DNA from 3 places in the Pantoea sp. X-Soil-OKNW-713 genome. Region 2 is predicted to be linked to each of the others. Evidence: riboswitches for the same ligand, from Rfam matches in the RefSeq annotation. Region 2 holds a riboswitch; each other region holds the start of a gene.
The links. A riboswitch is a leader RNA that binds a small molecule or an ion and turns the genes downstream of it on or off. The one in region 2 is predicted to bind thiamine pyrophosphate.

Region 1 (10,246 bases), on a different replicon from region 2:
ATGCGTTGTAAAAAGAAGCCCTGATTACCTTCTGCTTTTACCCAGGTGCCTTCCAGGCGGAAATCAAATGCGCCAAGGGTGTAGCCGAGTGTCATCGCCTGAAGCCAGGCTAAACCGTCATAGACATTGTTGACGTTGCTGGCGCCGCCTCCCTCGCGATCCTGTGCACCATAAAATTGATAACTGGTACGCAACGGCGAACCGGCCAACGGCAGTTGATACGACGCTTTGGCGAAGTATTGATCCATGTAGTTTGCGGCCTGGCCGTAAGCCCCTTCCACGACCAGGCTATTCTTAAAATCGTACTTCGCGCCGAAAGATTGCAGCCACGGTACATCCGTAGTGCCGTCTGCTTTGCGGAAGTTGTACATATGCTGGTACCAGGGCGCTTTGTATTGATCGGTCCACATCCATGAGAAGGAAAGGGCTCCCGTATCACCAAAGTCATAGGTGGTTCCCGCTTCGACACCACGGTAAGTTCCTGGCAGGAAACTCCAGTGCGGTGCCAGTAACGTTTGGCCGGTGGGTTGTAGGTATCCGGCACGCAGCCAGTAATCCTGCCATCGGGTTTTTAGCGCAGCTTTGTACAGGCTGGCACCGCTTTTATCACCGGTCCATTTTTCATCCCAGCGGTTACTGGCATCACTGAACCCGATTTCGTTGGGTGCAGCCGGACCACCATGCGTCAGCTCCAGCGCGCCATACGCAGCAAGGTCAAGGCCGATGACGTCCGCCAGATAGCCTGAGGAGAAATCGAGGCTGGCATTGCCTGTTGCATGATGCAGGTTGGCATCATACTGGCCGTATTTACCCTGTTGCGGATCCATCTCTTTGCGATCGCGCTGCCGCTGCCAGTAGTAGAGGCCACCGGTCAGGGATGAGTCATCAATGAAACCGGCTGCTAAAGCAGGGGCAGGGATAAATGATGTAATGAGAAGTGCAGTGGCGATGGCTGTGGATAGCGACGTGCGAACTGTCCTGTGCATGGTAAATCCTCCGTGATAATTCCTTGTGTGATGATGTTTTCCATTTACTGTTACTTCATGTAACCAGTGCGCAGATGCTATTTTTCGTGGCGCGAATTATCAATGATGATGAGTACGATTTATGACGCAGGACGCAAAAATAAGCATTTAATTCACTAAAATCATAATGTTACTGTTTTGTTGTTTTTGTGAGTCAATTGTTTCTCAGTACTTGATCCTGTTGATTAGCAGAAAACCGGGAACAACATTCAGCCTTTAGAAGCCGCAAAAAAGTTTTGCTCTGTTGTTCTTTGGTATAGTCACTATACCTTGATATCGTCAGCCATATTGTCTAGGATTTTTTTCGGAAGCCAGCGCTGTGCTGGCTCCTGGCCTTAAGTGGGGCTGTATGGCAATCACCGGACGGCTAACATCCTTCGGTTAAGCTAACGAGTTACTCTTCTTAAGAAGCGATAGTCATGTTTTCAGGATTAACCTCAGGAGCTGCAAAATGGCTGATGATTTAAAGAGAAAACAACCGGAAGACAAACGCTTTATTAGTCTTACTGAAACCTGGGAGGTTGAGTATTGGACGAACACCCTGGATGTGAGTGCGACACAATTGCGTACCGCTGTTGCTAACGTAGGTAATGGTACTGAGAAAGTTAAGCAGTACTTGAATCAATATCAGCGAAAGTGATTTTCAGGAAGAAAATAACTGACTAACCCCGTTCTGCGGGGTTTTTTCTTGCTGCTGAATAATTGGTTCAAAGCACAGAACAACTCTCTGGTATATTTTGCAATCCACTTATTTGGATATCTTCATTTTTACACCGTTTTTAGGATGGACACTTAGGCAACCAGGAGGATAGAATAAGCTGGTGTGTTGTTACTGGCATCCGCAGAGGAGCAGGAAACCAGGCTAGATAAATATCACGAGAATAGCTAGCCGAAGATGCAATCCGGTAGTGGCTCGTGATATGCCCTCATGAGTATATGCTGTCTTGCTGTCAGTTATAACCGCAGTATTGTTTCCCTATTTTATTGCTGTAAGGTAAAAACTCTGGTGCAAAATATACCAATGACATATCGTTATGTGCGCCCGATTTAATTACGGCAGTTTTTCCTGAGTCTCCAGCTGTATTGCTGCAAGAAAAGTCACCTTCATTTAAATATCCAACCTTAACTTCCCATATCCATACTGTATCTCCTCGTGAATTCTTTCCCTTTTGGTAAGCCCCAGACGCATCACCTAATACGTACCTAATAGTCATGTAATTACCAGCTTTAGGTAAATGCCCCTTGGGTCGATTGGTCTCAAGTGCCATTTTTAATTCAAGTTCTCTTCCCTGTCCATTTGTTGGTATTAAATCTGGATATGCATGAGGTCTGTTTCGAATATATTTCCCATTGGAGTTTGCAGCTAGTCCAGCTCCCAGGATATTACCAACCATTGAAGATAGATTGGCGAGTTCCACGAGGTTAGCTATTCTAGGGATACCTTGAGCCATCATTTGATGATCAATGTTATCCAATGTTCGATAACAATCGTTAATTGCTTGGGCTATGGTTTCAGGTGCTAATCCTGTAAATTTAAATAAATCATCGGCATTCCTTAAATGCTCTGGCTTAGCAAGTCTCATTAATTAACTCCTTTAAATGTTTTCGTTTTCAATTTTCTCAATAACCTCGCTTAATCGGACCCCTAATGCGTCTGTTATTTGCTTTGCCATTTGTAGAGATGGTGAGCGTTCATTGCGAATAATTAAGCCAATTGTTGTACGGTGAACTGATGCCATATCGGCAAGTTGCTCAATTGTGAGTTTTTTCTCAATTCTCAATTCATTGATTTTTCTTGAGAAATTCTCAATAAACTTCCGATTGTTGCACATGGCTCACTCCAAATGTCTAGATGGGAGAATTGTAAATAGATTGACTTCCATGATCTACGAGACTATAGTCTCCACCGGATATTGTTTTTTTGGGTTAACTATATGAAAGTTTTCGATTTGTTTTGTGGTACAGGTGGATTTTCCAAGGGGTTTGAAAATTTAGAAAAGGCAAACTTTGAAGTGTCCTTCGGAATTGACTTACTTCAATCATCTGTTTCTACATTCCAGCTTAATCATCCTAAAGCTCATGCTATTGCAGGTGACATCAGGAAGGTATCCAAAAAGGAAGTATCCGAAATAACCGGAGTAAAAAAAGGTGAGTTGGATGTGTTAGTAGGAGGCCCGCCTTGCCAGGGGTTTTCTTCTATTCGACCATTTCGTTCTTCAGAGGATGATGATCCCAGAAATACTTTGTTCGAAGAGTATGCATCTTATGTGAATTTTTTCCGACCTAAGTATTTTGTTTTGGAAAATGTTGTAGGTTTGGCGACTCATAAATCCGGCGATACAATTGAGCAGATGCAAGAATGTTTTCATTCTCTGGGTTATGATACCGAATGGAAAATATTGAATTCGGCTCATTATGGTGTCCCTCAAAAAAGAGAAAGGCTGATTATGCTTGGTGCTCCCAGGGGGAGTAAATTGGAGTTACCTGCTCCAAAATTTTATTACTCTGGAGCGACCATTGGTCACAAAAATAAAGAAAAAACAATGTTTTCACTTCGCTCTGATAATCTACCTCTGGCGATAACTGCTATGGAGGCGATTGGTGATTTACCCCCAATAGAATCAGGTGAATCAAGTTTGATTTATACCAATGACCCCATGAATGAGTATCAACGTGACAGAAGGAAGGGTACTAAAGAATTAGAGCTTCATAGTGCGACAAAACATTCGCCAAAAATGATGGAGATAATAAAACACTCTGGGAAAAATATCAGTTGCATCCCCAAGGAACTGATAACCAGTGGTTTTAGTAGTTGTTACAGTAGACTTGACCCGGATGAGCCTGCGGTAACTATTACTGTAAATTTTGTGCATCCAGCTTCAAATCGCTGTATTCACCCTATTCTTAATCGAGCCTTAACTCCTCGTGAAGGAGCAAGGTTACAATCATTTGATGATGACTTTAAATTCTTCGGAAACCGTTCTGAAATTACAAAGCAAATAGGTAATGCTGTTCCGCCACTACTTGGTAAAGCGCTTGCCGAAAAAATAAAAGATTACTTTTGATATTAAGTTTCCAGGCTCCATAGCGTTTAGTTCAGATTGTTATGCGGCTATTAGGCTTTCTCATTTTCCGGTTACAGTCAGCATCAAACCGAGACATATAACGCAGCAGGGTCTCTTTTCTCATTTACAAGATTTCCTGCTGACAGTACTATTTCTCATTAGAGATCGATGAGAAGAATTTATCGTAATTAGTTGATTTCTATTTAAATGACTCGGGGTGCCCTTCCTTGTGAAGGCTGAGAAATACCCGTACCACCTGATCTGGATAATGCCAGCGTAGGGAAGTCAGATGCCTGACCGCATTCGCCTTCTTGATCGCCGGTTGGGAGCTTTATGAAACAACCTGACCTTCTTTCCTCCGCGCAACTCGCGCACTCGCTTCAGTTACTGCATCAACATGCTTCGCTGGTACATTGCATGACCAATGATGTGGTTCAGACCTTTACCGCTAATGTCCTTTTGGCACTGCGCGCCTCACCTGCCATGGTGATCGACGCTGATGAGGCCGCACAGTTCAGCGGTTATGCCGATGCTCTGCTCATCAACGTGGGCACGCTGACGCGCGATCGCAGCGTCGCCATGCAGGCTGCGGTAGAGGCGGCAAACCGTGCCGGCACGCCCTGGACGCTCGACCCGGTCGCGGTGGGCGCGTTAACCTTTCGCACCGAATTTTGTCAGCAGCTATTGACCCTGCAACCGGCAGCCATCCGTGGCAACGCCTCGGAAATCCTTGCCCTGGCGAACCAGGCGGCGGGCGGGCGTGGCGTGGACAGTTTGCATCAGGCTGACGCCGCACTCAGCGCTGCTCAACAGTTGGCGCACGATTACCGCAGCATCGTGGCGGTAACCGGCGAAGTGGATTACGTCACCGATGGTCAGCATACCTTTGCCATCCCGGGCGGCAGCCCACTGATGACACGCGTAGTGGGGACAGGTTGTGCGCTGTCGGCAGTGGTGGCGGCTTTTGCCAGCCTGCCGGGTGAACGTCTGCAACATGTGGCGGCAGCTTGTCGGGTCATGTCACTGGCCGGTGAACGGGCGGCACGCCAGGTCCAGGGGCCGGGCAGCTTTGTTGCTGCCTTTTTGGATGCGCTGTGGACGCTGGAGGTGACGCCATGAAACGTATTAATGCATTGACTATTGCCGGTACTGACCCCAGCGGTGGTGCGGGAATTCAGGCCGATCTCAAAGCCTTCTCCGCGCTGGGTGCCTATGGCACCAGCGTCATTACCGCGCTGGTGGCCCAGAATACCCGTGGTGTGCAGTCGGTCTATCGTATCGAACCAGATTTTGTCGGAGCGCAGCTGGATTCGGTGCTCGATGATGTGCGTATCGACACGGCAAAAATTGGCATGCTGGCGGAAACGGCGGTGGTGGAAATTGTTGCTGACAAGCTGAAGCGTGCCAGCCTGCCGTTCGTGGTGCTGGACACCGTTATGATTGCCAAAAGTGGCGATGCGTTGTTATCACCGGATGCCATCGCCAGCCTGCGTGAGTTGTTGTTACCACAGGTATCGTTGATTACGCCGAATTTGCCAGAAGCCGCGGCGCTGCTTGGCCGCAGTGTGGCGCAGGATGAGAAGACGATGCTGATGCAGGGGGATGCATTGCTGGATCTCGGATGTGAAGCGGTACTGATGAAGGGAGGACATCTGAGTGATGCGGAGAGCCCGGATTGGCTTATCACCCGCAACGGACGTCAGCGTTTTACCGCGCCACGCGTCAATACTCGCCACACCCACGGCACCGGTTGTTCGCTGTCAGCTGCGTTGGCGGCGCTACGTCCACGCCATGATGACTGGGCTGCGACGCTCTCCGAGGCTAAAGCCTGGTTGCAACAAGCGTTACTGCATGCCGATTCTCTGGAAGTCGGAAAAGGCATTGGACCGGTGCACCATTTTCATCGTTGGTGGTAGGGCGTAACGCCGAATTGCCATTTTTTGCCTGCGTATCTGTCTGAAAAATGGAGTCAGCAATTTGCCAGCCTGGCGGATCCCGGTCCAGGCTGTTGGGGGCGAATCGGCAGGTGCCGGTTCCAATCCAGCCATTAATCAGGAGTGAGTATGACGGACATCGTTCAGTTATTGGGCCAAGAAGCGGATAGCCTTCTTCAACATCGCTGCATGACCATTCCAGCGGAAAGCCTTTATTTACCGGGCGCGGATTATGTGGATCGCGTAATGACCGATAACAATCGTTCTCCTGTGGTATTACGCAACATGCAAACGCTGTACAACACCGGTCGCCTGGCGGGGACGGGTTACCTGTCGATTTTGCCAGTTGATCAGGGGGTTGAGCACTCCGCCGGCGCTTCATTTGCCGCCAATCCTCACTACTTCGACCCGAAAAATATTGTTGAGCTGGCGATTGAAGCGGGCTGCAACTGTGTCGCTTCCACCTACGGTGTGCTGGCCTCGGTGGCGCGGCGTTATGCGCACAAGATCCCGTTTATGGTGAAGCTGAACCACAACGAGACGCTGAGCTATCCGACGCAATATGATCAGACGCTGTACGCCAGCGTCGAGCAGGCGTTCAATATGGGAGCCATTGCGGTCGGGGCCACCATCTACTTCGGTTCTGAGCAATCACGTCGCCAGATTGAAGAGATCTCCGCCGCGTTTGAACGTGCGCATGAGCTGGGTATGGTGACGGTGCTGTGGGCCTACCTGCGCAATAATGGCTTCAAGAAAGATGGCGTGGATTACCATGCCAGCGCCGATTTAACCGGTCAGGCTAACCATCTGGCCGCGACCATTGGCGCGGATATCGTGAAGCAAAAAATGGCAGAGAATAACGGGGGTTATACCGCGGTGAATTTCGGCCATACCGATGATCGCGTTTACAGCAAGTTGACCACCGAAAACCCTATCGACCTGGTACGCTACCAGTTGGCGAACTGTTATATGGGGCGCGCCGGGTTAATTAACTCTGGCGGTGCGGCTGCGGGGGCAACCGATGTGGCCGAATCAGTGCGCACGGCGGTGATTAACAAACGCGCCGGCGGTATGGGACTGATTTTGGGACGCAAAGCGTTTAAGAAGTCGCTGAAAGAGGGCGTGGAGCTGATTAACGCGGTGCAGGATGTGTATTTGTCCAAAGATGTGACGATCGCATAATTAAACCGTAGCGGCGCAATTCTGCGCATGATGCCGCAAAAAAACAGCGCGATAAATCGCGCCGCTACGGCATGTCACACTGCTTAAGGCGCTTCAAACCACTCGCTATTACGTTCTGCAATCGGCGTTATTGTCATAATCATCTCCTGCAAATGGCGGCGCATTGCCGACTCCGCAGCCTCAACGTCGTGCGCTTTCAGCGCCGCATAAATCTCTTCATGCTGCTGGATCAAGTTCTCCGGCGGTGAGACTTCGCTTAATGTCAGAAAACGCACCCGGTCCATGGTCGCTTTGATATTTTCCACCGTTTCCCAGGCCAGCAGACAGTTGATACTTTCCGCAATCAGGCGATGAAACTCATCGTCGAGGGCGAGAAACGCCTGGCTGTCGTGGCGTTCGGCCGCTAAACGTTGCAGTTGCAGGTTATGCTCCAGCGCCATCAGGGCGACAGGCGTAATTTCCTGCGCGGCCCGGCGGACCACGGCAATTTCCACCGCTTCACGAATAAAACGACCATCAGCAACGCGCTGGGCAGAGATTTTTCGCACAAAGGTGCCACGCTGCGGCAATACCTGCACCAGGCCGGCTTCAGCCAGCTTGATAAAAGCTTCGCGCACCGGCTGACGAGAGACGTTAAAGCGCGCAGAAACTTCTTTTTCCGACAACAGCGAGCCAGGGTGAATGGCGCAGGTGACAATGTCCCGGCGCAAATAGCGATAGATCTGCTGATTCACCGGTTCGCTGGTGGTGATGGTATAGGCAATTGACATGCAGCAATATCCGTATTTATGGCTGGTATTGACCAGCCTTTATGGGAAAGATTCAGTCTAATCAGCACGCTGCATCTGCGCTACCAGTTTGTTGCGGCGTTACTCCTGACTGAGGGCATGCACCGTGGCACGCGCCCCTTCGGCACACAGCTGCTGATAAAGTTCCGTCACCCGGCTCACGAAGCCTGGGTGTTGCAGCAAATCGTCACCGAACACCGCTTTCAACCCCAGCAACGCCCGGACACGCGGCGCGCCTTCTTCGCTGGTCGCTACAATGCGCGCCAGTTCCTCTTTCAGCGGGTCGCGAATTTCAATGGCTTGACCGTGTTCATCAACGCCGCTGACATAACGCATCCAGCCTGCCACACCCAACAGCAAAAAGTCACAGTCAGAGCCATTGCGCAGATGCCAGCGCACACTGTCCAGCATTCGCTGTGGCAGCTTTTGCGTGCCGTCGGTGGCGATTTGCCAGGTGCGATGTTTAATGGCGCGATTCTCGTATCGGGCGATCAGCGAATCGGCATACGCGGCCAGATCCACCCCGGTGGTACGCAGTGTCGGAGCCTGATCCTGCATCATCAGCGCACGGGCGGCATGGCGATAATGCGCATCCGCCATACAATCGCTGATATGTTCATAACCCGCCAGATAGCCAAGATACGCGAGGAAAGAGTGGCTGCCATTCAGCATTCGCAGCTTCATCTCTTCGAACGGCAGCACATCGCTGACCAGTTCTGCTCCGGCGTTTTCCCACGCCGGACGCCCGCTCACAAAGTTATCCTCGATCACCCACTGAAAAAAGGGTTCCGCTTCCACTGCCACCGGGTCTTCGCACCCGAGACGCGCAGTGAGGTTGGCAAAAGCGGCATCGGTCATCGCCGGGACGATGCGGTCCACCATGGTGGAAGGGAAGGTGATATGGTTTTTGATCCAGTCGGCCAGTTCTGAGCTGTGTCGCTCCGCCAGTTGCACAATCACGTTGCGCGTCACATGACCATTCTCTGGCATGTTGTCGCAGGACATCACGCTAAAGGGCGGCAGATTGCCTGCGCGTCGACGGATAATCGCTGCCAGAATCAGGCCGGGTAACGAATGTGGCTCCTGCGGATGCGCTAAATCGTGCACGATATCGGGATGATCAGGGTTGAGATTGCCGCTGGCGGGTAGGTGGCAGTACCCTTTTTCGGTGACGGTCATCGAAACAATCGCCACATCCGGCTGACACATTGCCTCAATAACCGCATCGATACCGTCCCCTTTACCGTGCAGCGCGCCAGTCACCACGCCTATCACCCGGGTATGCAGGCTGTCATCAGCCATTTCAGTCAGGGTGTAGAGCAAATCCTGCTGGCGCAACGCCTGAATCAACGCGCCGCTGTTGAGGTTCACCTCACAATAACCCCAGTCGCTGCCCTGTTCCGCCAGCTTGTCCGTTGCCAGTGCCTGGTGGGCACGATGAAAGGCACCAAACCCGATGTGGACCATGCGGGTTTTCAGGCGGCTGCGATCATAACCTGGACGCTGAACATCGGCGGGAAGGCTGCCAATCTCTAACATAATCATTCCTTTTAGCAGGCGGGGCGTAAAGCCGCCCCGCAATGGTCAATTTTTTAGGCTGAGACCGGTTTGTTACTGGTTTTTGGGCTGCGGATAACAAACAGCACCAGCAGCGCGCCCAGTCCCGCAACCACACCCGCCAGGATAAAGGCGCTATCGAACTTGCCGGTGTGCTGGACAATAAAACCGGTGACGATGGGACCGATAATGCCTGACAGGCTACCCACCAGGTGAATAAAGCCGCTGATACTGCCGACACGGCTTTTGTGCACCACGTCCTGAATAATCGCCCAGTAAATCGCGCCGGTGATGTAGAGGAAAAAGATGGAGATCGACATCATGATCACCGCCGAATTCACCTCTTTTATCGTACCGGCCAGCGCGACACAAATTGCGGCGGCCAGCAGTGAGACCACCAGCACAATTTTACGTGACAACAGTAACTTACCGGTAATGTTGAAGATTTTATCGGAGATCCAGCCGCCCAATGCCAGGCCGACGAAACCGACAATCCACGGGATCATGGTGGTGATGCTCATGGCTTTGATATCCAGGCCATGTGCCTGCACCAGATAGGCCGGGAACCAGCTCAGGAAGAAGAACAGGATGTAGTTGTAGCAGAAGAAGGCGAAAGCGGTGACCAGGATGATCGGCTGGCGCAGGTAGTAACCCATACCATGTACAGCACCGGACAGATCGGTTTCTTCACCGGG
Region 2 (10,246 bases):
CGATTTCGATGGTGATCGGTATTCCGCTTGGCATTATCTCGGGTCTGGCGGGGCGTAAACTGGATGCGGCAATCATGTGGCTGATGGACATCATCTTCGCCTTTCCCGGTATCGTACTGGCGATTCTGATTGTCAGCGTGTTGGGCGAAGGCTTAACCAATATGCTGATCGCCATCTCGTTGTTCTCCATCCCGGTGTATGCACGCCTGAGCCGCAACCTGACGCTGGGACTGAAAAATATGGAGTATATCGAGGCGGCGCATATGCTCGGAGTGCGCTATCCGCGCATTATCACCCACTATATTTTGCGTAACTCGATTGGCCCGCTGATTGTGCAATCCACCCTGACGGCGGGGGCGGTGGTACTCTCTGCCGCCAGCCTGTCGTTTCTGGGATTGGGGGTGCAGCCCCCCATGCCGGAATGGGGCACCATGATGAGCGATGGTCGCAATTTTCTCGGTCTGAATATCTACGTGTCACTTTTCCCTGGTCTGGCGATTTTGATTACCGTACTCGGCTTTAACGTGCTGGGTGACGGCTTACGCGATGTGATGGATAAGCGTTTATGAATACAGTGATTTGTTTCGATTTAGGTGGTTCGTTTATCAAACTGGGGAAAGTGCAGGGAGACGGTGAACTGACCTTGCTCGGTCAGGAGAAGATGCCGACCAGCGCCTGGCCTGAATTTATCCGGCTGATGCGCAGCATGATCGAGCAGCATCACGCGCATTTTAGCGCCAGCAGCCCGGTGGCGATCTCCACAGCCGGTATTGTCACACCGGATAGCGGTGAAATCTTTGCCAGCAATATTCCGGCCTTTCATCAACGTAAACTGGCGCAGGAGTTGAGCGTTGAATTACAGCGTCAGGTGGTGGTGCATAACGACGCTGATTGTTTCACCCTGGCGGAAGCGTTAGCCGGGGCGGGTAAGGGGCATAAGGTGGTGTTTGGTGCCATCCTGGGTTCTGGCGTGGGTGGTGGTCTGGTGGCTGATGGCCGCATTATCATCGGGCAAAATGGTTTAACCGGTGAATGGGGACATGGCCCGATCGCCCTGACCGAGGTAGAAATTGCCGGTGAGTGGCATCGCCTGCCTCGTTTGTCCTGTCCCTGTGGACAAAAAGGGTGTCTGGATAGCTGGGGCGGTGCTCGCGGCATGGAGAATCTGCACCGGGTGTTGCATGGCGAAATGGCGACCAGTATCGATATTATCGCGCGCTGGCAACAACAGGAGGCGCTGGCGGAGAAAACCATCACCGCCTGGTTGCAACTGGTGGGGCAACCGCTGGCGTACTGTATCAATATGACCGGCGCATCGGTGGTGGTGGTTGGCGGCGGGCTGGCATCTGTGACGCTATTGATTGCTGCGCTGGATGAGGTGGTGCAAGGGTATGTGTTACGCCGTAGCACCCAGCCGCTGGTGGTGCCGGGACGCTTTGCTCATGATGGCGGGATGCGGGGTGCGGCGCTGCTGGCAAAGCAAACGGGATGATATTCGTAGCAGCGCGATTTATCGCGCATTCAGTCCGCGTTCATGATGTCAAAGGCGCGCGATAAATCGCACCGCTACGGAATATAGCTACGTTTAAGCCAGCTTCTGCTGCAAAAACGCCATAAAAACCCGGTTCACCTCACTACGCTGACGATGCTGCGGATACAACGCATTCAGGCTCAACGAAGAAGGGTGCCAGTCATCCAGCACCGTCACCAGATCGCCACTGGCGAGGGCAGGGGCGACGATAAATTCAGGTAGCAGAATCAGTCCCAGCCCGGCCATCGCTGCATCGCGCAGCATCTCCCCGTTGTTGCTGACCATCGGTCCCTGCACGTTAATCACCTCACGCTGTTCACCCCGGAACAGTTCCCAGCCGGTCTGGCTCTCGCGACCATAGCGCAGACAGGCGTGATCGAGCAGATCGTCAGGTTTACGTGGTGCATCGGCTCCTTGCAGGTAGCGCGGGCTGGCACAAATCACCCGACGAAACTCACCCAACTTTTTGGCAATCAGGGTGGAATCGGGCAGGGTTCCGATGCGAATCGCCATATCAAAACCTTCGCCAATCATATCGACATAGCGGTCTGCCAGCTCCACCTGGAATTGCAACGCCGGATGCATGCTGAGGAATTCAGCGATATAGGGCGAAAGATGGCTGATACCAAATGACATCGGCACGCTGAGACGGAAACTGCCCTGGAGCACCTGACGGCGTCCGGATACCGCCAACTCCGCTTCCTGCACATCATCCAGAATGCGCTGCGCATGGCGGGCAAACAACTGGCCGTTATCTGTCACCGACAACTTGCGCGTGTTGCGATTGAGCAGGCGCGCCCCGAGTGACTCCTCCAGCGCGGCTATGCGGCGGCTGACATATTGTTTGGAAAGCATCAACTGCTCGGCAGCCGCAGTGAAGTTACCGGCTTTAATTACGGCGACATAAATGCGCAGGTCATCTATCTGCATATTGTCCACTTATTGGTGACAGTCATTGTCAATGCAACGCATTGTTGGGCGTTTCAGTTTACGTATACTGAGTCCCATCAGGAAGCGAAATCGTCTTCCACCAACAAATTTGAGGAGCAGACCATGATTGAACAAAGATTGTCAGCCCAGCGCGGCCTTGGTGACCACGGCTGGTTGCATTCACGCCATACCTTCTCGTTCGCTAACTACTGGGACCCGAAACAAACCGGTTTCTCAGATTTGCTGGTGATTAACGATGACCAGGTGGCACCGGGTCGCGGTTTTGGTGCGCATCCGCACAGCAACATGGAGATCATCTCTTATGTGCTGGAAGGCGCGCTGGAGCATAAAGACTCGATGGGCACCGGTTCGGTGATTGTCCCCGGTGACGTGCAGTTGATGAGCGCCGGTAGCGGCGTGACGCACAGCGAGTTTAACCACTCAAAAGCGGAAAACGTGCATTTCCTGCAAATCTGGATCGTACCGGCAGAACGCGGCACCCAACCTGGCTACCAGCAGATTTCGGTGGCAGAAGGTGACAAACGTGGTCAGCTGCGTCTGATTGTATCGCCCGAGGGTGATGCCGGTTCGCTGAGTATCCGCCAGGATATCCGTATCTATGCCGGATTGTTTGATGGTGCCGAGCAGCAGACCCTGGCGCTGGATGCCGATCGCTATGCTTACATCCATGTGGCGCGCGGCAGCATCGAAGTGAACGGTGTGGTGTTTAACGCCGGAGACGGCGCGCGCGTACGCAACGAAACCGCGCTGCAATTCGCTAACGGCAAAGATGCGGAAGTATTGGTGTTTGATCTGCGTCCGCTGGAAGTGAATCATCCTCAGCGTTAAGTTATAAAGGGGAGGCCTGATGGCCTCCTCTGTTCTCATTTGCGCGATAAATCGCGCCGCTTGTATCTTGAAGTTGTAACTGGTTAGCTACCCGTTACACGAAACGGAGGCAGCTTGTCGCGCCGCTTAAGACTCGATCTTGTGTCGTAGCTTAAAGCCCTCCGTTTCTCCTTTCACGCCAGCATCTACTCTGAACGGTAACCAGAAGCTCTGACTTCGTATGTACAAGGCAAGATGGCGTGATGGTTCATGTGAAAGGGAGCTGTCTTATGATTTATCTCGGTATTGATGTCAGTAAAAACAAACTCGACCTCTGCCTGTTGCCCGGCAACGGGAAAAAGAAAACCAAAACCCTCAAAAATCATCCCGACGCCGACCGGGAGATAAATGACTGGTTAATCAGGCAAAAATGCCATCCTGAACAGGTGATGGTGGTGCTCGAAGCGACCGGCATTTATCACGAAAACGTCGCCTTTGGTCTTCATGAAAATACCCCCGTCACAGTCTGCATCAGCAATCCTCAGCGGGTCAGGGAGTTCGCCCGTGGAATGGCTATCCTGACTAAAAACGACTCCGTTGATGCTTACATCCTGGCCCGTTATGGCGAGCTGAAACAGCCTGATGCCTGGGTGCCCCCCTCCCCGGAGGTCCGTAAACTTCGGGAGCTGGTGCGTCTGCGGGACTCACTTCAGGCTGATGTCCAGCGGGCGGAGAACCGACTGGAAAAGGCCCATTCAACCCGCACAGCGCCTGAAATCATTGACTCGCTGGAGAGAACCCTGAAAGCCCACAGGGACGAGCTGAAGCGTATTGAAGCGCTCATCTCAGACCACACAGATAATCATCCGGGTCTGAAGGAAGACCGTGAGCTGCTGGAATCGATAAAAGGAATAGGCAGCGTGGTGGGCACGACAATGCTGTCGGTGCTGCGCTCGTGTCCGTTCCGGAGTGCTTCACAGGTCGCTGCGTGGCTGGGTGTGGTACCGGTGGAAAAAACGTCCGGTAGCTCAGTCAGGGGGCGTGCACGGATGTCAAAAACAGGCCCGGCAGACGTAAGGGCGAAACTGTATATGGCGGCGATTGTAGCGATCAGGTGGAATGCCCCGGCGAAGGCGCTGTACCAGAGGCTAATCGCGAAGGGCAAAGCCAGCAAGGCTGCGCTTGGAGCGGTGATGCGCAAGCTGGTTCATCAGTGCTTCGGGGTGCTGAAAACGCGGATGAAGTGGGATGAAAATTACGCAGCTACCGCTTGACGTTCAAGACGGTAGCTACATAGGTGCAAAATTTTTTGCGTGATAAATCGCGCCGCGCCATCAGGTGCAAAATTTTATCGCTTATAACAACGATGCCGGTGCTACCGGTTTACCGGTTTTCAACGATGCCAGCGCCGCATCCGCCAGCAGCAGGGCCTGCAAGCCATCATTCCCACTCGGGTATTCTCCTTCCCCTTTTGCCAGTGCCTCAACAAAGGTCGCTAACTCGTTGCGATAGGCTTCGGCGTAGCGTTGCAGGAAAAAGTGCTGCGGTTTTTGCGCCACGACCCCCATCGCCACCGATTTCACCAACTGACTTTCCAGTTGATTGGTCACTGCTAACATCCCCTCGCTACCGTGGACCTCAATGCGTTGATCGTAACCATAGCTGGCGCGACGGCTGTTGGTGATCACCGCCATCTTGCCGCTGGCGCAGGTCAGGGTGACCACGGCGGTATCGACATCGCCTGCCGCTTTGATTTGGGGATCAACCAACGCTGAAGCGGAGGCATATACCGAGACGGGTTCCTCATCCAGTAACCAACGTGCCATATCAAAATCGTGAATCGTCATATCGCGGAACAAGCCACCGGAGACTTTCACGTATTCCGGCGGTGGTGCACCCGGATCGCGCGAGCTGATGGTCACCAGCTCGGTGCTGCCAATCTCCCCGGCGCGCAGGCTGGATTGCAGGTGTGCCATGCTGGGATCAAAACGGCGGTTAAAACCAATCATCAACGGCACACCTGCTTCCCGCACCGTGGCAAGGCAGCTTTGCACGCGCGCCAGGCTGAGATCGACCGGTTTTTCACAGAAGATGGCTTTGTTCGCTCTCGCGGCGGCTTCAATCAAATCGGCATGGGTGTTGGTGGCACTGCAAATCGCCACCAGATCGATGCTGCTGTCTGCCAGGATGGTGGCGAGGTCGGCAACTGTCGCGCCATACTTCTCGGCCAGCGCCGTCGCTGCCGGAACATAGACATCCATAACATACGCCAGCCGACACTGCGGATGGGCAGCGATATTTCCTGCGTGGATCTGGCCGATACGACCGGCACCCAATAAAGCGACATTCAGCATTGGTTATTCCTCGGGGGTAGAAAGGTTGTGGCGTTATTAATCGATGCGGGCGCAGATCAAGTCAAAACAAAGCCCCGGCGGCGTGATGAATTGATGAGGTAGATCACAGGCTTTTTTGATGTAACTAACATCAAATGTGAATAATTCGTTGTATTTCATGCATTTGATTGATTTTGCTTTTTGTCAGGATGTACGGATACTGATTGCCTGTGAGGTAGATGACATCAGGACATGCCATGAAGCAACATCACTGGAAATCGCCGTCGATCAAACAAATCGCGCAGGAAGCTGCCGTCAGTCCCGCCACCGTTGACCGGGTGCTGAATGGTCGCGAAGGCGTAAGGGAAGTGACGCGCAAAAAAGTGGCAGACGCGATGCAGCGGCTGGGATTGAACGCAGCTACCGGCAACCCGAGTGCTAACAGAACGCGCATTGCGATTATTTGCGAATCCGGTTCCAGTTTTCTCCATCAGGTGGAGCAACAGGTACGCGCTGCTATCAATGATTATCCCCAGCTCCATTTCAGCCTCGATAGCGTGCCGAACGTGCAATTCAATGCCGAACGCTTCAGCCAACTGATTACCCGGCGAGCCGCCACAAGTAGCGGCATCATCCTGGTGTGTCGCGATGAGGTAAAAATAAATCGTGCGGTTAAAGCGGCGATTGATGATGGAGTCCCGGTCATTTGTCTGACCAGCGATCTGCCCAATTCGCGGCGCAGCGCCTATGTGGGTATCGATCAGGTCGCTGCCGGAGCCACTGCGGGCTGGTTTATGGGCCGTATGCTGCCCGCACAGCAATCGGGCAATATTCTGCTGATTTGTAGTTCGACCTATCGTACCCAGGAGGAGCGTGAGATTGGCTTTCGCCGCGTGTTGCGCGAGGCATTCCCCTGGTTAACCATTCGTGATCGCGTCAACATTAACGACGAAGCGGAAACCGCGTATCTCAGCGTAAAAAAATGGCTGGAGCGGGGGAACCCGTTGGCAGGGATCTACAACACCGCAGGCGGTAACGAAGGGGTGGCGCGCGCGTTAACCGATTTTGGCGTACAGGATCAGGTGATATTTATCGGCCATGAATTGAGTGAAGCGAGCCGACTGCTGCTGGAGAACGGCACCCTGGATTTGGTGCTCGGCCATGATATTCGTCGGGAGATCGACCTGTGCCTCGCCCTGTTGCAACAGCCGGGCAGCGGTCAGTCGTTCAGTGACAGCAAAATTCCGCTGCTCACCTGGCATCGCTACTCTTATTTTGCCTGACGGCTCAGGGGCAGAACACCACCCACAAAATGATCACGCCGAATACACACACCAGAATGGCTGAAATGATTGAATCAGCACACATAATTTACCTGCCGGATTTCAGGATGAGGGGACGAGAATACGCGCAAATCATGGAGAAAAATGGATGAACCTGAAACAGGGAATTTTTAAAGGTTAGGCTTTGTTGCCGGGCTTACACTTGACGTAGCCTGGCGGCTGCAATACAAATAGACGCGTCGGGGGAGTCTCGCTCAAGAGACTGAGAGGCTAAAAGCGCAGTGCGCGGCTTAGCGACCCTTTGAACCTGACCCAGTTGATACTGGCGTAGGAAGACTGACAGCCTGTCATTGCGGCTGTCTGACATCGGGACGTTTTTCCGTTGCGCGTGTCATTTCCCTCCTCCTGTATCCCGGGTCTCAGTGCGAAAACTGAGAGGCCGATGTGAATTCTCCCCTTTGTATTACGGAATACCCGCTATGAGCCGCTGGTCTGTACTTGGTGGCGGTGTTGCGGGCCTGTGTGTTGCGACCTTACTCGCCGAACGCGGTGAACAGCTTGAAGTGATTAGCGATGACACGCGTCAGCCCGCCTCCTGGTTTGCCGGGGGTATGCTCGCACCCTGGTGTGAAGCGGAAAGCGCACCACGCGCCGTCATCGAGTTGGGACAGCACTCCGCAGCCTGGTGGCAGCAACGCGTCAGTTGCGTTGAACATCAGGGCACGCTGGTGGTGGCACCACCACGCGACAGCCAGGAACTGAACCGCTTTGCCCGCATGACCGAACAACATCAATGGATTGATCCGGCAGACGTGGAGCCAGCCCTCGCCGGGCGCTTTGCCCGTGGTCTGTTTTTTGCGCAGGAGGGGCATCTCGATCCTCGCCTGGCACTGAATGAAATGCGTGAAAAGTTGCAGCAACGTGGGGTGGCTTTTCACCACGGGAAGCCGTCGGGGCAGGTGATTGACTGCCGGGGCATCCATGCGGCAACAGCGTTGCCAGGCCTGCGGGCGGTGCGGGGTGAGATGTTGATTTTACACAGCGATGAGGTGCGCTTCTCACGCCCGATTCGTCTGCTGCATCCGCGCTTTCCGTGCTATCTGGTGCCGCGTCGCGGCGGCCATTTTATGCTCGGTGCAACTATGGTCGAAAGCCATGATGCCAGCCCGATCAGCGCCCGTGCCATGATGGAGTTGCTGAGCGCGGCCTGGGCCATCCACCCGGCGTTGGCCGAAGCGCGTATTGTCGAAAGCGCCAGCGGTTTGCGTCCGGCGTATCCGGCAAATCTGCCGGAAATCCACTATCAAAACGGGACATTTTACCTTAACGGGATGTACCGCCACGGCTTCCTGTTGGCTCCGCTGATGGCGGAACAACTGATGCAGCGTTTAACTTCGGAACAACTTCATGAATATTCAGCTTAACGGTCGCCCGGTGCTGACGGCCGCCGGTACCCTGGCCGAACTGCTGCGTGAGCAGCAGATTGACGCGGCCTGCGTGGCAACCGCCTACAACGGTACTTTTGTCCCCAAATCCCGTTACGACAGTCAGCAACTGGAAGAGGGTTGTCAGCTCGAAGTGTTATCACCGATGCAGGGGGGCTAATGATGTTTTATGGCTTTGAACCGCAATCCCGTTTTCTGCTTGGTACCGCAGGTTATCCCTCACCGGCGATTTTGCAGCAGGCGATTGCGGCTGGCGGCAGCGAGATCATTACCGTCAGCCTGCGGCGTGAAGGGGCCGCCGGGGCCGCCTTCCGTGAACTTCTTGCGCAACTGGATGTGCGCGTGCTGCCGAACACTGCCGGGTGCCACACGGTGCAGGAAGCCGTGACCACGGCGCAGATGGCGCGTGAATTGTTTAACACCCCGTGGATCAAGCTGGAGGTGATTGGCCATGCCGACACGCTACAACCTGATCCCTTCGCGCTGGTGGAAGCGGCGCGCATCCTTTGCGCCGATGGCTTTCAGGTATTCCCCTACACCACTGAAGATTTGATCGTCGGTGAAAAATTGCTTGAAGCCGGCTGCGAAGTGCTGATGCCGTGGGGCGCACCCATCGGTTCCGGCCAGGGGCTACGTAACATTGATGGCCTGCGCGCGATGCGGGCCTGGTTCCGTGATGTTCCATTGATTATCGATGCGGGCATCGGTGCCCCCTCGCAGGCAGCACAGGCAATGGAGCTGGGTTTCGATGCCATATTGCTCAATACCGCCGTGGCTAAAGCGGGTGACCCGGTGCGGATGGCAGGAGCCTTTCGCCAGGCGATCGAGGCAGGAAAAGCTGCGCATGACGGTGGCCTGATGGAGAAACGCGATATGGCTGCCGCCTCCACGCCGATCTTTGGCCTGGCGACCTTCGGCGGAGGGTACTAATCATGGATCGCTACCAACGTCAGATGATGTTGCCGGAAATTGGCGAGCAGGGGCAGCAGCGGCTGAGTCAGGCTCGGGTGCTAGTGGTGGGCGCGGGTGGGCTGGGTTCCACGCTCCTGCCGTTGCTGGTGGGAGCGGGTGTCGGTTATATCCGCCTGTACGATGACGATGAGGTGGCGCTGCACAATCTGCACCGTCAGACGCTGTTTGATATGCAGGATGTGGCGCAACCTAAAGTCATCAGCGCGCAGCGCGCGTTGCTGCGGCGTAACCCACTGGTGCGGGTGGAGCCGTTGCCGTTGCCGTTAACCGCCAGCAATGTGCAGCAGGCGCTACATAACATCGACCTGGTGATCGATGCAGCGGATAACTTCGCCGTGACCTATCAACTGTCGGATGCCTGCCATCCATTGGGTATCCCGCTGATCAGCGCGTCGGTACTGGGGCGACAGGGTTATGTCGGCGGATTTTGCGGCTCAGCACCGAGTTACCGCGCGCTATTTCCATGTTTACCCACCAGCGCAGCCAACTGCAACACCGCAGGCGTGATGGGACCGGCCGTCGCCGCGCTCGGGGCGTTACAGGCGCAGATGGCACTCAGCGTGTTGCTGGGGTTTGCACCTTCGCCGCTGGGTTGCCTGGTCAACTGCGATTTTGTGCACTGGCATTTTCGCCAGTTCCGTTTTGATGGCGCAGGCGAGCCGGATCAACCCGGCGTGCCCTTTATTGATACCCGACTTCTCAGCGCTGAGGATTGCATTGTCGAGTTGCGGAGTCGCGAGGAAGCCCCGGTTAGCGTGGCGGCCTGGGCGCAACGCATTCTGCCGCAACAACTTGATGCCTGGCAGCCACCTGCTGATCGGCGCATTGTGCTGGTGTGCGCCAGCGGTATTCGTGCTGCCCAGGCGGCAAGCGCGCTGGCGCAGCGTGGCTGCACCCGACTGGCGATTCTGGCGGCCAATCGAC
Region 3 (10,246 bases), on a different replicon from region 2:
GCATCAGGGTAAGAATGACACACAACACGCCTGCTCCGATGGCAATGCGTAATGAGGTAAAGGTGGCCTGCCACAAGGCCGGTTGTTGAATCGCCCCGGCGACGCCGCCACGCAGGCCATCAGTCACTACCGCCAGCAAAGGCGGGAGCAACAACAACAAGGCCAAACCGATCAATACGCCATCGCTGAGGCGCGCGCGCCAGCTATCCTGGGGATCGCGCCAGCCGCGTATCTGCTGGTTTCCGCTCAGAATGGCTTGGCTGAAGCGCTGGCTCAGCAACACCAGCAGCAGGCAGCATCCCAGTTGCAGTAGCGCCAGCAGGGCCGCGCGCCCGGGATCGTAGTCAAAACTCAGCGCCTGATAAATCGCCAGTTCCAGCGTGGTGGCCTGCGGGCCGCCGCCCAGCGCCAGCACGGTGGCAAAACTGGCAAAGCACAGCATAAAAATCAGCGCGGCGGTCGGCAAAATCTGCCGCCGTAGCCACGGCCATTCGAGTAAGCGGAACAGGTTCCAACTGCGCAGGCCGAGCTGCGCCGCCAGCTGACGTTGCTCGCCCGGGATGCTTTCAAGCGACTGCAACAGCATGCGCGTGGCCAGCGGCAGATTGAAGAACACATGTGCCAGCAGAATGCCCTGCAACCCATAGGGTGAGAAGTGATAATCGAGACCTACCAGGCTGCACAGCTGGGCCAGCCAGCCGCTGCGACCATAGACGCTCAGCAGGCCGAATATTGCCACCAGCACCGGCAGCACCAGCGTCATGGCGCACAGGCGTAACAGCAGGTTACGTCCGGGAAAACGTCGACGGTACAGGGCGCGCGCCAGCGGGATCGCGGGGATGACTGAGCACAGCGCCGACAGTAACGCCTGCCAGAAGGAGAAAGCCAGTACGTGATGCAGATAGTCATCGGTGAGCAGGGCGCGCCAGTCACCGATGGGGGCTGACATCAACAGCGCACCAAACGCCAGCAGCGCCACCGCGCATAACAATAGCGCGGTGAAACTGCCGGGCAGCAGCCAGCCGGGAATTAACGGCTGACGGCGCGTTGCCATGCACTTATCCAGTCGTCGCGATGGTCGGCAACCTCAGTCGGGCTATATTGCAGCGCCGTTTGCGGTACGTTTAGCGTCTGATAACCGGCAGGCAACTCGCTTTTAATCACCGGATACATCCAGTTGCCGGTCGGGATGGTCTGCTGGAAGGCCGGGGATACCATAAACTGCATAAATTGCTGCGCCAGTTTTGGTTGTTTGCTGCTGGCGAGCTGCGCTGCCACTTCAACCTGCATGTAGTGGCCTTCGCTGAACGGCGCTGCCGCGTAGTTTTCTTTCTTCTCTTCAATGATGTGATAAGCCGGGGAGGTGGTGTAACTCAGCACCAGGTCGCCTTCGCCTTTCAGGAACAGGCCATAGGCTTCGCTCCAGCCTTTGGTGACGGTGACGGTTTTTTGCGCCAGTTTTTGCCAGGCATCTGGGGCCTTGTCGCCATACACCTTTTGCATCCACAGCAGCAGGCCAAGTCCGGGGGTGCTGGTGCGAGGATCTTCATAGATCACGCGCCATTTTTCAGGACTTTCTACCAACTCTTTCAGACTTTTGGGCGGGTTCTTCAGTTTGTTTTTGTCATAGACAAAGGCGAAGTAGCCATAGTCGAACGGGATAAAGGTGTCGTTGTGCCAGCCATCTGGCAGTTGGAGTGCGCCGGTATCCACCTGGCTTTTGGCAAACAGGCCGGTTTTTTCTGCCGCCTGCACCAGATTGTTATCGAGACCCAGCACGATATCCGCTTTGCTGTTTTTGCCTTCCATACGGACACGATTGAGCAGCGACACGCCATCTTCCAGCGCGACATATTTCAGCTCACAGCCGCACTGGGCTTCAAAGGCTTTTTTTACTGCCGGACCGGGTCCCCAATCGGCAGAGAATGAGTCGTAGGTGTAGACGGTCAGTACCGGTTTGGCAGCCAGCGCCGGGGCAGAAATCAGCAGCAGCACGGGCAGAACTTTTTTAAGCACTTTGCGCTCCTTGAGGAGAAGATAAGGTTGAGTCGCAAAGGATCTGAGCAGCGAGGCATCTCAAATCCCTACGCCGGTATTAACCGGATCAGGTTCGACGGGTCTCTCTCAGCCCCTGTAATGCAGGGCACCCCGTTGAGAACGGCTCATTCTAGTCATTTCCGGCTCAGGGCGAAAGGTTCACAGCTCCGGCGGGGCAAACCAGGCGGATTTAAAGTCAAACCAGCCAAGAGTATTCATGCGCACACCACGCATACTGCGCTGGCCTTCCAGCAGCAACCAGTGATGAAACAGCGGATGCAGGTAGTCACTGTCCACCAGTTGCTTGCTCCATTCCGCCAGCGGTAGCGTTTTTTCGCGCCAGCGTTCAGCCGCGCTTTGCCAGTCTATCGGGATGCATTGCTGCATCAGTGGCAGCTCATACAACTGGGCGAACAGCGAGTAATCCAGCGGCAGGGTGAAGTTGACACTGCCGAGCCAGATATCGCTTTCGCCTTCACCGTTAAACCATGCTTCGTAACTCAGTTCACGGGTGATTAACTCTACGCCCTGCTGCGCCAGCAGTGGGCGCAGCGCATTGGCGATCCCTTCATGCTCAACATGATGGCTGTACCAGCTGATGGTCAGTTGGGTGAGATGCTGTGGTTTGCTGACTGGGGTTAAGTCGCGGCGGTGGTGCCAGCGAGGAATCAAGCCATAGGCCGGGAACCAGTAGCGTTGATAACCTACCCCGGCGTTGTTCAGCAGGGCGATAGGGTTAAACAGATAGCTGACCCAGCGGCGGAAATGGGCATCGCGTCCCTGCTCTGAACGTTGGTCATACAGCAGAAAATAGCAACCCTCTTCCAGGCGGCTCTCCTCCGATTTTTCATCCGCGGTTTCGCCCTGCAACTTCACTCCGGCATACACCAGTTCGTCGCTGATTTCCGGCAATACCCAGATTGAGACATCATCAATCAACGCGCGGTAGCCGAAGTAGTCATCAAAAGCGGCAATTTTAAGTTGGCTTTGCTGGTTGCGCACCACGCTGTAGGGGCCGGTGCCAATCGGCTGACGGGCGAAATCGCGTACCGTTTGCCATTCGCGCGGCAAGATCATCGCGCTGACGCTGCCAAGCAACCACGGTAGCCAGTTATCGGGTTGAGTCAGTTGAATATCCAGCGTCCAGGGGGCAGGGGAGTGAAGTTTGGCAATATGGGAGAACAGCGGTTGGGTACGCAGACGATCCAACGAGCTGATGACATCCTCCATCTCCAGTTCACGACCGTGATGAAAACGAATCGCGGGTCGCAGGAAAAAGCGCCAGTGCAGCAGCGATGTTTGTTGCCAGTGATGGGCAATATCGGGTTCAATTTCCCCCTTTTCCTCATTTATCCGTGTCAGACCACTGAAGATTTGCCGCGCTAAATGGGTTTCGGAGCGACGCAACGGGGAACCGGGTAGCAGGTTGGGAAGCGGGCGATAATACAGGACGCGCAGAATATGCTTACCCTGGCGGAAGCTGCGGCCGAGGTGAGAAGCAATCATTTGGCGTACCTGATTTTTGTCGCCTACCAATTGCACCAGTTGTTCGATGCGATCCTGCTCCAGCAAATCTTCGGCGCGCTGCTGCTGCAATGCCAGCCCGGTATAACAAAAACTCAGCGTTGAACGTTTACCCCGTCCGGCTTCGGCCTGCCAGATTAACCAACCCGCATCCTGCATGGCATTCAACAGGTTGCGCATATGACGTCGCGAGCAGTGCAGCAATTCCGCCAGTTCGCTCAGGGTGGTTTCCTGATCCTGGCCCTGGCAGCTTTGCCACAGGCGGATAAATTGCTGTTGTAGACGTGAAGAGGACATAAAAGGGGAACTCCGCCGCGTAATCGCTCAGTTTTTCTTGCCCTATATTAGAGGCATAGTAGACCCCAATGGAAGAGCGGGAGGCATTCAGTCATGAATGGCGCTCTGCCAGCGGTTCTGCCGACGTAGAACCTTTTCTGAGTAGGGTGCAATTTCACCGCCAGCAGTGTGTTCTCTGCTGGCTTTTTTCGTCTTGCTGTGGAATCTTCTACCCTCATTTTTTTCCCCGATTGAATCCGCAAAGGGATTTCTGCATGAAATCGCTGTTAACGCGTAAGCCGTTCCTCAACCCGGTTTATCTGGCTTTTATGGCCGTCTCCTTTATGGTTGGCGTGGCCGGTGCTTTGCAGGCACCGACGCTGAGCCTGTTCCTGACGCGTGAAGTGCAGGTCAGGCCGTTCTGGGTTGGGTTGTTCTTTACCGTCAACGCGATTGCCGGGATTGTCATCAGCCTGCTGGTGGCGAAACGTTCCGACAACCACGGCGATCGCCGCCACCTGATTATGTTTTGTTGCCTGATGGCGGTGTGTAATTCGCTGTTGTTTGCCTTTACCCGTCATTATCTTACGTTGATTACGTTGGGCGTGCTGCTGTCGGCATTGGCCAGCGTGGCAGTGCCGCAAATTTTTGCATTGGCGCGTGAGTATGCTGACCGTTCCGCCCGCGAAGTGGTGATGTTCAGTTCGGTCATGCGTGCGCAGTTGTCGCTGGCGTGGGTGATCGGCCCGCCGTTATCGTTCGCGCTGGCATTGAACTATGGCTTTGTGACGCTGTTTTGCGTGGCGGCGGTGATCTTTTTGTTAAGCCTGCTGCTGATCTGGCGCACCCTGCCGTCGGTGCCGCGTGTGATCGTGTCTCCCGAGCAGGTGTTGACACAACTGAGTCCGTGGAAAGACAGCCAGGTGCGTCTGCTGTTTATCGCCTCGGTGATAATGTGGACCTGCAACGTGATGTATATCATTGATATGCCGCTCTATATCAGCTCCACGCTCGGTTTGCCGGAAAAGCTGGCTGGCCTGTTGATGGGAACGGCGGCCGGGCTGGAGATCCCGATTATGTTGCTGGCCGGGCATTATGCGCGTCGCTTCGGTAAACGTCGGCTGGTGCAGGTGGCGCTGGTGGCCGCAATGGTGTTTTATCTCGGGCTGGGTCTGTTCCAGTCACGTACCGCGCTGATGGTGTTGCAGCTGTTCAATGCTGCGTTTATCGGGATTGTTGCCGGAATCGGTATGTTGTGGTTCCAGGACCTGATGCCGGGACGTGCTGGCGCGGCTACCACTATGTTTACCACCTCGATCTCTACCGGAATGATTGTGGCGGGTTTGATTCAGGGGGCGCTGAGTGAACAGTTCGGCCATGAGTCGGTGTATTGGCTGGCGCTAGGGTTAGCAGTGCTGGCGTTGGGGCTGGCTTCGCGGGTGCGGGATGTGTAACTGCGCGCAATAAATCGCGCCGCTACGGCTGTAGCGGCACGATTAATCGCGCTATTTTAACGTAAAAACGCGGGCTGATTCGTCTCGTAGTCGGCGATGGACGCTTCGTGTTGCAGCGTCAGGCCAATGCTGTCGAGTCCGTTAATCATGCAGTGGCGACGGAAGCTGTCGATCTCGAAGCTATAGGTTTTGTCGCCAGCAGTCACGGTCTGGGCTTCCAGATCCACGATAAAGCTGATGCCTGGATGGCTTGCGACCAGCTTAAACATCTCATCAACTTCTTCATCGCTTAACTTCACCGGCAGCAACTGGTTGTTGAAGCTGTTACCGTAGAAGATATCCGCAAAGCTGGGTGCAATCACCACCTGGAAACCGAAATCGGTCAGTGCCCAGGGTGCGTGCTCACGCGAGGAGCCACAGCCAAAGTTTTCACGCGCCAGCAAAATGCTGGTGCCTTTGTATTCCGGCTTGTTCAGCACGAAGCTGGCGGTCGGTACGGTGCCGGCATCATCATCAAAACGCCAGTCGTGGAACAGGTGCGCACCAAAGCCGGTGCGAGTTACCTTTTGCAGGAACTGCTTAGGAATGATGGCATCGGTATCAACATTCGCGGCATCCAGCGGGGCTACGATTCCGCTGTGCTGAGTAAATTTCTTCGCCATGGCTTAAGCTCCCTGAGTCAGTTCACGAATATCGGCAAAACGGCCCGTCACCGCCGCCGCAGCGGCCATCGCCGGGCTGACCAGGTGGGTACGTCCACCACGGCCCTGGCGACCTTCAAAGTTACGGTTACTGGTGGAAGCACAGCGCTCACCCGGATTCAGACGGTCATTGTTCATCGCCAGACACATGGAGCAACCTGGCAGACGCCATTCAAAACCAGCTTCGAGGAAAATCTTGTCCAGACCTTCCGCTTCCGCTTGCGCTTTTACCGGACCAGAACCCGGTACCACCATCGCAACCACACCAGGCGCTACATGGCGGCCTTTGGCGATCGCGGCAGCAGCACGCAGGTCTTCGATACGTGAGTTGGTGCAGGAACCGATAAACACTTTATCGATCGCCACGTCGGTCAGTTTGATACCCGGTTGCAGATCCATGTAGGCCAGCGCTTTTTCGGCAGAGGCGCGTTCAACCGGATCGGCGAATGAGGCCGGGTTCGGGATTGCCTGGTCAACTGCCATCACCTGGCCTGGGTTGGTGCCCCAGGTCACCTGCGGGGCGATATCGGCGGCGTTCAGCGTCACCACGGTATCGAATTTCGCATCGCTGTCGGATTTCAGGGTGCGCCAGTAGGCAACAGCCTGTTCCCACTGCTCGCCCTTCGGTGCGAATTGTTTGTCTTTCAGATAATTAAAGGTGGTGTCATCCGGCGCGACCAGGCCCGCTTTGGCACCCATTTCAATTGCCATGTTGCACAACGTCATACGGCCTTCCATGGTCAGCGCTTCAATCGCCGGGCCACAGAACTCCACCACATGACCGGTTCCGCCGGCGCTGCCGGTTTTACCGATGATCGCCAGCACGATGTCTTTCGCGGTGATGCCCGGTGCGGCTTCACCCAGCACTTCAATCTTCATGGTTTTGGCACGGCCCTGTTTCAGGGTCTGGGTGGCAAACACATGCTCCACTTCAGAGGTGCCGATACCGAACGCCAGTGAACCAAAAGCACCGTGAGTAGCGGTGTGGGAATCACCACAGACGATGGTCATACCCGGCAGGGTCATACCCTGTTCCGGGCCGATGACGTGGACGATGCCCTGGAACGGGTGGTTCAGGTCATACAACTGAATACCGAATTCAGCGCAGTTCTTGATCAGTTCCTGCATCTGAATACGTGCCATCTCGCCCGACGCATTGATGTCTTTGGTCTGGGTGGAGACGTTATGGTCCATAGTAGCGAAGGTCTTCGACGGCTGACGGACTTTGCGACCGTGAGCGCGCAGGCCATCAAAGGCCTGCGGTGACGTGACTTCATGGATCAAATGACGATCGATGTACAGTAACGGGGTTTCGTTCGGTGCTTCGTGGACGACATGTGCATCAAATAACTTCTGGTATAAGCTTTTCATTTTTTTATTTTTCCTCGGTGATGAAGCGGGCAATGATGCTGCCCATTTCATCGGTGCTCACGGACTGACCGTCTCCGGCCAAATCACGGGTGCGATGACCCGCTTCCAGCGCACGGTTGATCGCGCGCTCAATGCTGTCGGCAGCCTCAGTGGCGTTCAGGCTATAGCGCAGCAGCAGGGACAACGAGAGGATCTGAGCTACCGGGTTGGCAATATTTTGACCCGCGATATCCGGGGCTGAACCACCCGCTGGCTCGTACAGGCCGAAACCTTCTTCGTTCAGGCTGGCTGACGGCAGCATGCCCATTGAACCGGTAATCATCGCGCATTCATCAGAGAGAATGTCGCCAAACAGGTTTGAACACAGCAGCACGTCGAACTGTGATGGGTCTTTAATCAGCTGCATGGTGGCGTTGTCGATGTACATATGGCTCAGTTGCACATCCGGGTAATCTTTCGCCACTTCGTTGACGATCTCACGCCACATCACGGAGGTCTGCAACACGTTGGCTTTATCGATTGAGGTCACTTTGTTGCGGCGTTTGCGCGCAGATTCAAACGCAATGCGGGCAATACGTTCGATCTCAAAACGGTGATACACCTCGGTGTCGAATGCGCGTTCGTGTGGGCCGCTGCCTTCACGGCCTTTCGGCTGACCAAAGTAGATACCGCCAGTCAGCTCGCGTACGCACAGGATATCGAAGCCACGCGCGGCGATGTCGCTGCGCAACGGGCAGAAGGCTTCCAGACCTTTATACAGCGCTGCCGGACGCAGGTTGCTGAACAGTTTGAAGTGTTTACGCAGTGGCAGCAGTGCGCCACGCTCCGGTTGCTGTGCGGGCGGCAGGTGTTCCCACTTCGGACCACCTACGGAACCAAACAGAATGGCATCGGCCTGCTCGGCACCGGCAACAGAGGCAGGTGGCAGCGGTTCGCCGTGACGATCGATGGCGATACCGCCAACATCATATTCGCTGGTGGTGATACGCATGTCGAAACGCGCACGAATCGCGTCCAGAACTTTCATGGCCTGCGCCATCACTTCCGGGCCGATTCCGTCGCCCGGCATTACCGCGATATGAAAAGACTTAGTCATAGTTACACCGTTTCCTTTTGCTCTTTAAATTTGCGCTGCAATTCTTTTTCCACCTGTTTGGCACGCCAGATATTGTTCAGGGCGTTGACCATCGCTTTGGCGGAGGATTCGACGATATCGGTCGCCAGGCCCACGCCGTGGAATTTGCGACCGTTGTAGTTGACCACGATATCAACCTGACCCAGGGCGTTCTCGCCGTGGCCTTTGGCGGTCAGTTTGTAGTTCACCAGCTCAGCTTCAAAGCCGGTGATACGGTTAATCGCCTGATAGACGGCGTCGACCGGACCGTTACCGGTGGCGGCGTCAGATTTGATCTCTTCACCACAGCCCAGCTGGACAGATGCAGTAGCGGTCACGCTGGAGCCGGTCTGCACGTTGAATTCTTTCAGCTGGAAATGTTCCGGTTCTTCATTCTGTTTGTTGATGAAGGCCAACGCTTCCAGATCGTAATCGAACACCTGACCTTTCTTATCCGCCAGCTTCAGGAAGGCGTCGTACAGGGTATCCAGGTTGTAGTCGGTCTCTTTGTAGCCCATCTCTTCCATACGGTGTTTCACCGCGGCACGGCCTGAACGTGAGGTCAGGTTGAGCTGGATTTTATGCAGACCGATCGATTCCGGCGTCAGGATTTCGTAGTTTTCGCGGTTTTTCAGCACGCCATCCTGGTGGATGCCGGACGAGTGGGCGAAGGCATTCGAACCGACCACCGCTTTGTTGGCCGGGATCGGCATGTTGCAGATCTGGCTGACGGTCTGGCTGGTGCGGTAGATTTCCTGATGTTTGATATTGGTGTGCACGTTCATGATCTGCTGGCGGGTTTTGATCGCCATGATCACCTCTTCCAGTGCACAGTTACCGGCACGTTCGCCCAGGCCGTTCAGCGTTCCCTCAACCTGACGTGCACCGGCCATCACCGCAGCAATCGCGTTGCCGGTGGCCATGCCCAGGTCATCGTGGGTATGCACAGACAGAATCGCTTTATCAATATTCGGCACGCGATTGATCAGCTGGCTGATGATGTTGGCGTATTCGTGCGGCAGGGTGTAACCCACGGTGTCCGGGATGTTAATGGTGGTGGCGCCAGCATTAATCGCGGCTTCCACCATGCGGCACAGGTCATCAATCGGTGTACGGCCACCGTCTTCGCAGGAGAATTCCACGTCGTTGGTGTAGTTACGCGCACGCTTGATCATATGCACCGCGCGCTCAATCACCTCAGGCAGCGTACTGCGCAACTTAGTGGCGATATGCATCGGCGAGGTGGCGATAAAGGTATGGATACGGAACGCTTCTGCAACGCGCAGAGATTCGTAAGCGGCGTCGATATCTTTCTCAACGCAACGTGCCAGGCCACAGACGCGGCTGTTCTTAATGGTGCGCGCAATGGTCTGAACAGATTCAAAGTCGCCCGGAGAAGAGACCGGGAAACCGACTTCCATTACGTCTACGCCCATACGTTCCAGCGCCAGGGCAATCTGCAATTTTTCTTTAACACTCAGGCTGGCCTGTAACGCCTGCTCGCCATCGCGCAGAGTGGTATCGAAAATAATAACTTGCTGGCTCATCGTAATCTTCCTTATGCATTAACTTCGCCGGTGCTACGAGCATAAAAAAACCCGCGCATTGGCGCGGGTTTTCTTAAACTTTCTGCAGGTTCGAATCAGTTGTTGATTCCGCCCACGAGTCTACCGCGCAATGGGGATGCGATTAGTAGTAGACCAAGTAGACGAAAAGAACGGGACATGGATCAAACCTCGTAAATTGAGTGCTGCACATATTGATACTGA

Region 1: linked by a shared signal. The riboswitch ahead of thiM (hydroxyethylthiazole kinase) and the one ahead of AC6I8R_RS22870 (FAD-dependent oxidoreductase) in region 2 are both predicted to bind thiamine pyrophosphate.
Region 3: linked by a shared signal. The riboswitch ahead of thiB (thiamine ABC transporter substrate binding subunit) and the one ahead of AC6I8R_RS22870 (FAD-dependent oxidoreductase) in region 2 are both predicted to bind thiamine pyrophosphate.

The regions. Positions count from the first base shown of each region.
Region 1 is NZ_AP035995.1:2,929,524-2,939,769, reverse strand. Features, by position in the region: gene chiP (chitoporin ChiP) at 1-986, opposite strand, end outside; gene AC6I8R_RS13800 (DUF3606 domain-containing protein) at 1,477-1,665, shown strand; gene AC6I8R_RS13795 (hypothetical protein) at 1,976-2,608, opposite strand; gene AC6I8R_RS13790 (helix-turn-helix domain-containing protein) at 2,621-2,857, opposite strand; gene AC6I8R_RS13785 (DNA cytosine methyltransferase) at 2,960-4,090, shown strand; TPP riboswitch at 4,294-4,390, shown strand; gene thiM (hydroxyethylthiazole kinase) at 4,424-5,209, shown strand; gene thiD (bifunctional hydroxymethylpyrimidine kinase/phosphomethylpyrimidine kinase) at 5,206-6,006, shown strand; gene fbaB (class I fructose-bisphosphate aldolase) at 6,154-7,206, shown strand; gene AC6I8R_RS13765 (GntR family transcriptional regulator) at 7,290-7,976, opposite strand; gene AC6I8R_RS13760 (mannitol dehydrogenase family protein) at 8,076-9,533, opposite strand; gene AC6I8R_RS13755 (MFS transporter) at 9,587-10,246, opposite strand, start outside.
Region 2 is NZ_AP035996.1:526,153-536,398, reverse strand. Features, by position in the region: gene AC6I8R_RS22905 (ABC transporter permease) at 1-569, shown strand, start outside; gene AC6I8R_RS22900 (ROK family protein) at 566-1,492, shown strand; gene AC6I8R_RS22895 (LysR family transcriptional regulator) at 1,586-2,461, opposite strand; gene AC6I8R_RS22890 (pirin family protein) at 2,585-3,310, shown strand; gene AC6I8R_RS22885 (IS110 family RNA-guided transposase) at 3,580-4,563, shown strand; gene iolG (inositol 2-dehydrogenase) at 4,645-5,643, opposite strand; gene AC6I8R_RS22875 (LacI family DNA-binding transcriptional regulator) at 5,880-6,905, shown strand; TPP riboswitch at 7,137-7,256, shown strand; gene AC6I8R_RS22870 (FAD-dependent oxidoreductase) at 7,385-8,329, shown strand; gene thiS (sulfur carrier protein ThiS) at 8,313-8,510, shown strand; gene AC6I8R_RS22860 (thiazole synthase) at 8,513-9,280, shown strand; gene AC6I8R_RS22855 (ThiF family adenylyltransferase) at 9,283-10,246, shown strand, end outside.
Region 3 is NZ_AP035995.1:788,826-799,071, forward strand. Features, by position in the region: gene thiP (thiamine/thiamine pyrophosphate ABC transporter permease ThiP) at 1-1,054, opposite strand, end outside; gene thiB (thiamine ABC transporter substrate binding subunit) at 1,030-2,016, opposite strand; TPP riboswitch at 2,064-2,161, opposite strand; gene sgrR (HTH-type transcriptional regulator SgrR) at 2,197-3,858, opposite strand; gene AC6I8R_RS03540 (MFS transporter) at 4,113-5,291, shown strand; gene leuD (3-isopropylmalate dehydratase small subunit) at 5,348-5,953, opposite strand; gene leuC (3-isopropylmalate dehydratase large subunit) at 5,957-7,363, opposite strand; gene leuB (3-isopropylmalate dehydrogenase) at 7,368-8,459, opposite strand; gene leuA (2-isopropylmalate synthase) at 8,462-10,024, opposite strand.